Regions from separate parts of the Clavibacter sp. GW821-FHT01D01 genome, predicted to be linked through region 2. Evidence: riboswitches for the same ligand, from Rfam matches in the RefSeq annotation. Region 2 holds a riboswitch; the other holds the start of a gene.
The links. A riboswitch is a leader RNA that binds a small molecule or an ion and turns the genes downstream of it on or off. The one in region 2 is predicted to bind thiamine pyrophosphate.
Positions count from the first base shown of each region.

Region 1: another riboswitch for thiamine pyrophosphate. It lies ahead of AC07VC_RS12145 (ECF transporter S component); the one in region 2 lies ahead of thiM (hydroxyethylthiazole kinase).

Region 1 is NZ_JBWKXC010000008.1:174,739-178,447, reverse strand. It holds gene AC07VC_RS12150 (ABC transporter ATP-binding protein) at 1-828, opposite strand, end outside; gene AC07VC_RS12145 (ECF transporter S component) at 831-1,487, opposite strand; TPP riboswitch at 1,521-1,631, opposite strand; gene AC07VC_RS12140 (hypothetical protein) at 1,760-2,092, opposite strand; gene glgX (glycogen debranching protein GlgX) at 2,293-3,709, shown strand, end outside.
Region 2 is NZ_JBWKXC010000004.1:51,624-55,332, reverse strand. It holds gene AC07VC_RS07345 (bifunctional hydroxymethylpyrimidine kinase/phosphomethylpyrimidine kinase) at 1-866, opposite strand, end outside; gene thiM (hydroxyethylthiazole kinase) at 863-1,690, opposite strand; TPP riboswitch at 1,681-1,772, opposite strand; gene AC07VC_RS07335 (hypothetical protein) at 1,804-2,154, shown strand; gene AC07VC_RS07330 (MFS transporter) at 2,207-3,316, shown strand; gene AC07VC_RS07325 (S9 family peptidase) at 3,331-3,709, opposite strand, start outside.

The DNA of each region.
Region 1 (3,709 bases), on a different contig from region 2:
GGCGGGTGCGGACGGCTCCCGCCCGGGGACCCAGACGCCGGCCGACGCGAGCGCGGCGCCCTGCTCGCGGAGGACGTCGTCGGGGGCCCCGTCGGCGAGGATCCCCCCGTCGGCCGCGAGGACGACCACGCGGTCGACGAGGTCCTGCCACACCGCGACGCGGTGCTCGATGACGACGAGCGTGGCACCCGTCGTGCCGACGACCGCCTCGACGGCACGACGGACCTCGCCGACGCCCTCGGGATCGAGGTTCGCGGTCGGCTCGTCCAGGAGGAGGAGCCCCGGGCGCATGGCGAGCACGCCGGCGAGGGCGAGCCGCTGCTTCTGGCCGCCGGAGAGGGCGGTGGTGGAGCGGTCGAGGGCGACGTCGAGCCCCACCGCGTCGAGGGCCGCGCGCACGCGGGGCCAGATCTCCTCGCGCGGGACGCCGAGGTTCTCGCAGCCGAACGCCACGTCGTCGCCGACCCGGGAGAGGATCACCTGCGCGTCCGGGTCCTGCAGCACGAGACCGGCGCGGCCTCGCAGCTCCGCCGGATCCTGGCCGTCGACGCGGAGCGACCCGCGGGCCTCGCCCTCGTCGTCGCCGCCGAGCACGCCCGCCAGCGCGTGCAGGAGGGTCGTCTTCCCGGCGCCGGACGCGCCGAGCAGGAGGACCCGCTCACCCGGCTCGATCACGAGGTCGACGTCGCGGACCGCCCACGCGCTGCGGCCCGCGTGCCGCCAGCCCCAGCCCTCCGCGCGGACGGACGCGCCGCCCGTCGGACCCGCGGGCACCGCGTCCGCCCGGGCGACAAGGGATGCCGAGGGTCCCCGGACCGGCCGCCGCACGGTCAGACGCGGGCCGCGGTGTCGCGGCCCGAGGCGAAGCGCGAGAGCGCGCCCGTGCGCGCGAGCGCGCGGGCGACCAGCCACGAGAGGAGACCCGCGACGACCGCGCCGGAGACCAGCGCCGCGACCGTGTAGACCGTGGCGAACACGGCCGACGAGCCCGGGTAGTAGGTGATGAGGTCGGTGATCGCCATGGCCAGCCCCGCGCCCATGCCGGCGAGGACGGCCACGTAGGCGCGCCAGTTCGCGTACAGGAAGACGAGGAGGACGAGCTCGGCGCCGAGGCCCTGGGTGAGGCCGGACAGCAGGGTGCCGACGCCCCACACGTTGCCGACCAGCATGGAGACGAACGCCGCGAGCAGCTCGCCGTAGAGGGCGGCGCCGGGCTTCCGGATCACGATGCCCGTGAGGACCCCGGCGAACAGCCAGCCGCCTCCCGCGAGCGCCTGCAGGCCCGGGAGGAGGGGCTCGAAGAAGCCGCCGATCGGCACGGAGGCCGTGTTCCAGAGGACGAAGACGAGCCCGGAGGCCACGCCGAGGACGCTGGCCACGACGATGTCGATGACGCGCCATCGGGAGCGGAGGCCCGAGCGGGGAGCGCGGGTCCCGTCGGCCGGGGAGGCGGAGGCGGGTGCGGTGGTCGGGGATGATGCGGTCACTGTCGTGCCCTTCTAGGTGGAGGGAGAGGGCACGGGTAGAGAAAGGAAACCTCCCTGCGCTGGCATGATCCAGATCAGGTTCGACGGTCGAAGATTGGGGATCTTCCTCTCAGCCCGGCTCACCGGACTCCCGTGTTCCCGCCGAGCATAGCGCCCGCGCGACCCGTCGCGGGGGCACCGTCCGCCGGGCGCGGACCGGGCCGCGCGGGGCTGGACGCACGGGAGCGCGGGCGCCCGAGGGCACCCGCGCTCCGCGGTGGTCGTGCGGTCGGCTACTTCAGCGTCTTGATGAGCTTGACCAGGACCTTGCCGGAGATCCAGATGACGGGGGTGGCCACGGCGAGCAGCGCGATGACGTTCGGCTGGAAGCGGACCTCGCCGTCGGTGGCGATGTAGGCGCCGATCGGCCAGGTGGCGCCGCCGCCACCGCCGCCGCCGGCGACGTTGCCGTCGGAGTCGGGGAGGTCGCTGCCCCCGCCGAAGCCGTACCAGGCGAAGGCCACGGGCACGATGGTCGAGCCGTCGATGTCGAGGGGGTCGCCGTAGACCGTCCCCACTCCGGCGTTCTTCACGTTCTCTGCGAGCTGTGCGACGAGGTTGGTCATGCGTCCCACCGTACCCCGCGGGACGCGCGGGATGCGGGTCGATCCGGGTCCTCACGGTACCCTCGCCCCTGGTGCGTCGCTGCGTCGCATCCGGCCCTCCCCGCCGCTGCGGCCGATGCGGATCCACCGCCTGCCCCGCCCCCGACGGATCGCGCCCCCGCGCGCCGTCGGCGGACGAGTCGACCCAACTGGAGGACCACTTGCACACCTGGCCCGGAAACCCCTATCCGCTCGGCGCGACCTTCGACGGGAGCGGCACCAACTTCGCGCTCTTCAGCGAGGTCGCCGAGGCGGTGCAGCTGTGCCTCGTCGACGAGGACGGCACCGAGACCCGCGTGGACGTCACCGAGGTCGACGCGCACGTCTGGCACTGCTACCTCCCGCACGTACAGCCGGGACAGCGCTACGGCTACCGCGTCACCGCGCCGTACGAGCCGGAGGCCGGCCACCGGTCGAACCCGGCGAAGCTCCTCCTCGACCCGTACGCGAAGGCCACCTGCGGCGAGTTCGACTGGCACCCGTCGCTGTTCGCCTACGAGTTCGGCGACCCGGACAGCCGCAACGACGAGGACTCGGGCCCGCACATGATGCTCGGCGTCGTGGTCAACCCGTTCTTCGACTGGGACGGCGACCGCCTGCCCCGCACGCCCTACAGCGAGTCCGTCGTCTACGAGGCGCACGTCAAGGGCCTCACGCAGCTGAACCCGCGGGTGCCCGAGGAGCTGCGCGGCACCTACGCCGGCATCGCGCACCCCGCCGTCATCGACCACCTGCAGCACCTCGGCATCACCGCGATCGAGCTGATGCCCGTGCACCAGTTCGTGCAGGACAACACCCTGCTCGAGAAGGGGCTCCGGAACTACTGGGGCTACAACACCATCGGGTTCTTCGCCCCGCACAACGCCTACTCGTCCACCGGCGAGCTCGGGCAGCAGGTGCAGGAGTTCAAGTCCATGGTGCGCGCGCTGCACGCGGCGGGGATCGAGGTCATCCTCGACGTCGTCTACAACCACACGGCCGAGGGCAACCACCTCGGGCCCACCCTCTCCTTCAAGGGCATCGACAACCAGGCCTACTACCGGCTCATGGAGGACGACCCGACCTACTACATGGACTACACGGGCACCGGCAACTCCCTGAACGTCCGGCACCCGCACTCGCTGCAGCTGATCATGGACTCGCTGCGCTACTGGGTCACCGAGATGCACGTCGACGGCTTCCGCTTCGACCTGGCCTCGGCCCTCGCCCGCGAGTTCTACGACGTCGACAAGCTCGCCACCTTCTTCGAGCTCGTGCAGCAGGACCCGGTGGTGTCGCAGGTCAAGCTCATCGCCGAGCCCTGGGACGTGGGCCCCGGCGGATACCAGGTGGGCAACTTCCCGCCGCAGTGGACCGAGTGGAACGGCAAGTACCGCGACACCGTGCGCGACTTCTGGCGCGGCGAGGCCTCCTCGCTCGGGGAGTTCGCCGCCCGCATCACGGGATCCGCCGACCTGTACGAGCACTCGGGCCGCCGACCGGTCGCGTCCATCAACTTCATCACCGCGCACGACGGCTTCACGATCGCCGACCTCGTCAGCTACGACGAGAAGCACAACGAGGCCAACGGCGAGGGCA
Region 2 (3,709 bases):
GTGCCCGCGATGCTGAGGACGCGCGGGACGGCGCGGCTGCCGCGGGCCGGGCCGGCGGCTGCGGCGTGGTCGTGGTCGTGGTCGTGGTCGGCAGCGGCCAACTCGTCGACGGCGGAGTCGTCGCCGGTGGGGGCGGGTTCGGCGGACGCGGACCCGTCGCCCGCTGCCGCCGCCCGCACCCGAGCCCACGCGTCCGCGAGCTCGCGGGTGGCCGCCGCGGGATCCTCGGCCGCGCACACCGCGGACACCACGGCGGTGCCCGCCCCTCCCGCGGCCGCCACCGCGTCCACGTCGTCCACGTCGACCCCGCCGATCGCGACGCACGGCACGGGGGAGAGGCCCGCGATGATGCCGAACCCGTCGTGCCCGAGCGCCGCCGGGTGGTCGGGCTTGGTGCTGGTGGGCCGGATCACGCCGACGCCGAGGTAGTCGACCGTGCCGTCTGGCAGGGCGCGGACCGCCTCCACGTGCTCGGGGGCGTTCGCCGTGAGGCCGAGCACGAGGCGCCGGTCGGGGCTCGCGGCGTCGAGCATCCGCCGCACGAGGTCGGCCGGCACGTCCGACTGCCCGACGTGGACCCCGTCCACCCGCGCGCCCCGGGCGAGCGCCGCGAGGACCACGTCGACGCGGTCGTCGACGAGGAGCGCGGGCCGCGGCGCGGTCGGGTGCCCGGCGGCGTGCGCGTCGATGACGGAGGCCGCCGCGAGCACGGTCGCCAGCAGGTCGGCCGCGCTCGCGTGCTTGTCGCGGATCTGCACGGCCGTCGCCCCGCCCGCGACGGCCGCCGCGACGACCGCGGGGACGCCGCGCGCGCCGCAGAGCGTCGGATCGGTGACGAGGTAGACGGAGAGGTCGAGGCCGCTCACGACAGGCGCTCGCGCTGCGCGACGAGCTCGGGGGTCACGGCGTCGAGGGCGTCGAGCAGCGCGACCGCGAAGGAGCCGGGCCCGCGGGCGCCCTCGGCGGCGACCTCCGCGGAGATCGTGTACGCGCTCGTCGCGGCGACGGCTGCCCGCAGCGGATCCGGGTCCAGCGACGCGAACGCGGCCATCACGGCGCCGAGGGCGCAGCCCCCGCCGGTCACCTTCGTGAGGAGCGCGTCGCCCGTGTGCACGCGCACGACGCGGTGTCCGTCGGTGATGTGGTCGACGGGCCCCGAGACCGCGACGACGGTGCCGTAGGTGCGGGCGAGGAGCAGGGCCGCGTCGAGTGCGGCCTCCACCGCGTCGGTCGCGTCGACGCCCCGGCCGCCCGCTCCGCCGGTCGCGAGCGCGAGGATCTCGGACGCGTTGCCGCGCACGATCGTCGGCGACAGGGCCACGAGCTCGTGCGCGAGCCGGGTGCGCACCGGCAGGGCGCCGACGGCGACGGGATCCAGCACCCATGGTGTGCCCGCCTCGCGGGCGGCGTGCGCGGCCTCGACCGCGGCCTCCCGCTGCTCGGCGTGCGGCGTGCCGAGGTTCACGAGCACCCCCGACGCGATCCGGGCGAACGGCCCCGCCTCGGTGGGCACGTCGGTCATCGCGGGCGCGGCACCGAGCGCGAGCAGGACGTTGGCGGTGAAGCCGGTGACGACGGCGTTCGTGATGCACTGCACGAGCGGCGTGCGCTCCCGCAGCAGGCGGAGGAGGTCCGCCGAGGCGGTCCCCGCTCCCGTGGTCTCGTGGGTGGACGGGCGCGCAGCGCTCATGATGACATCCCTCCGCCGGTGCGAACCGGATCAGGTGCGACGGGTCTCATCTCAGCCCTCGTGGGCACCCCGTGTCAGGGATCCACCCTAGGGGTGCGAGAGGCGGCTCGCCTGTGATCGACGGCGGCGATCGCGTCGCTCGCCGACACCGCACGACGGACGGGGCCGTGATGGACGACAGCCACATGATCCCCGCGCTCCGCCGCGGCCAGCCATTGCGGGAGTGGGACGACCTGCCAGCCGACCACGCATCGGGCGCGGCGATGCTGATGTTGCAGGGCGCGGGCGCGGGCGCGGATGGGTCGGTGGAGCGGCTCATCGCGGGCGAGCCCCTCTCGACTGAGGACGTCGTGGCCTTCGGGCGGTTGAACTTCGTGTGCTACCTCAGCGGATGGGTGCCGATGGTCGCCCTGTATCGCGAGCCGCTCATCGACCCCGTCGTCCGCGAACTGCTCGCGCGCTGATCGTGGCGCACGCGGCGGGGGCGTCCCACGCATGGATCGATGGGGCGCGCGGGTGCTGATCAACCGGGACTTCGCCTGGTTCTGGGCTGCCCAGGCGACGTCGTCCTTCGGTGAGTACCTGCTCGCCTCCACCGTCACCGTCTGGCTCATCACCGACCTCGCGGCAGGCGAGCCGGAGCTGCCTGCCCTGGTCTCGGCGGTTGTCGTGACCAGCACGCTGCCGCGCCTCGTCGTCGCGCCGCTGGTGGGGGTGCTCGTCGATCGCTGGCGAGCAGGCAGGGCGATGGTCTCCGCCGACCTGATCCGCTTCGCTCTGCTCCTCCCGATGCTCGCGATCGCGGCGAGGGGCGGCGACGCCCTCGTCATCGTGGCGCTGCTGGTGACCCTCACGTTGATCGGCGCGGCGTCGCAGTTCTTCCTGCCCGCACGAGCCGCGGCGCTCCAGGCGCTCCTCCCCGAGGATCGACGTGCGGACGCCGCCGGGAAGATGATGTTCGCCGCCGTCGGCATCGCCGTCATCGCCACGTCGGCGGGGGCCCGCGCTCTACGCGGTGCTGGGGCCTCTCCCCGCACTGGCGGTGAACGCCCTCACGTTCGCGCTGTCCGCGGTGTGCGTGAGCAGGGTGGAGGGTGCGCGGTCGGCACGGCCGGATGCGGACGCGGCACGTCGCTACTGGCCGGAGTTCGACGCCGGTCTCTTCGTGGCCTGGCGGACCCCGTCGATCCGCCTGGTCATCGTCGGGGTGTCGGTCTACGGCCTCTCGCTCGGGACCAACAACTCGGTGCTCGCCCTGTTCACCCTCGGACACCTGGGGCTCACGCCCGCGCAGTACGGCGTCGTCAGCGGCACGTTCAGCCTCGGCGGACTCGCCGGATCGGTCCTCGCTCCGCGCCTGGCGGCCGTCGCCACGCCGCGCGCGGCATTACTCGCGGGTCTCGGATCGATGGGGCCGTCTACGTCGCCTACTCGCAGGTGCGCGCCTTCGAGGCGGCCGTGGCGCTCACATCCCTCCTCGGCACCGTCGCCACGGGGTGGCTCCTGAGCGTCGTGCGGGACGCCCGGCAGGCGGCCTACGGGAACGCGATCCTCGTCGGAGCGCTCCTGCTCTGCCTGGGCGCGTCGGGGATGGCAGCCGGAGGGCGGACGGCCCGCCGCGGGTGACGGACGAGCCGCCGCTACCCGAGCCCCGCCACGTCGAGCACCCACGCGTAGTCCGAGGCGCGCTCGCGCCACGCGTCGTAGCGGCCCGACTTGCCGCCGTGGCCGGCCTGCATCTCGGTGCGCAGCAGCACCGGCGCGCCGACCTCGCGGAGGCGGGCCGTCCACTTCGCGGGCTCGACGTAGAGGACGCGCGTGTCGTTGAGGCTCGTGACCGCGAGGATCCGCGGGTACTCGACGCCCTCGCGCACGTTCTCGTACGGCGTGTACGACTTCATGTACGCGTACACCTCGGGGTCGTGCAGCGGGTCGCCCCACTCGTCCCACTCGATGACGGTGAGGGGCAGCGACGGGTCGAGGATGCTCGTCAAGGCGTCGACGAACGGCACGCCCGCG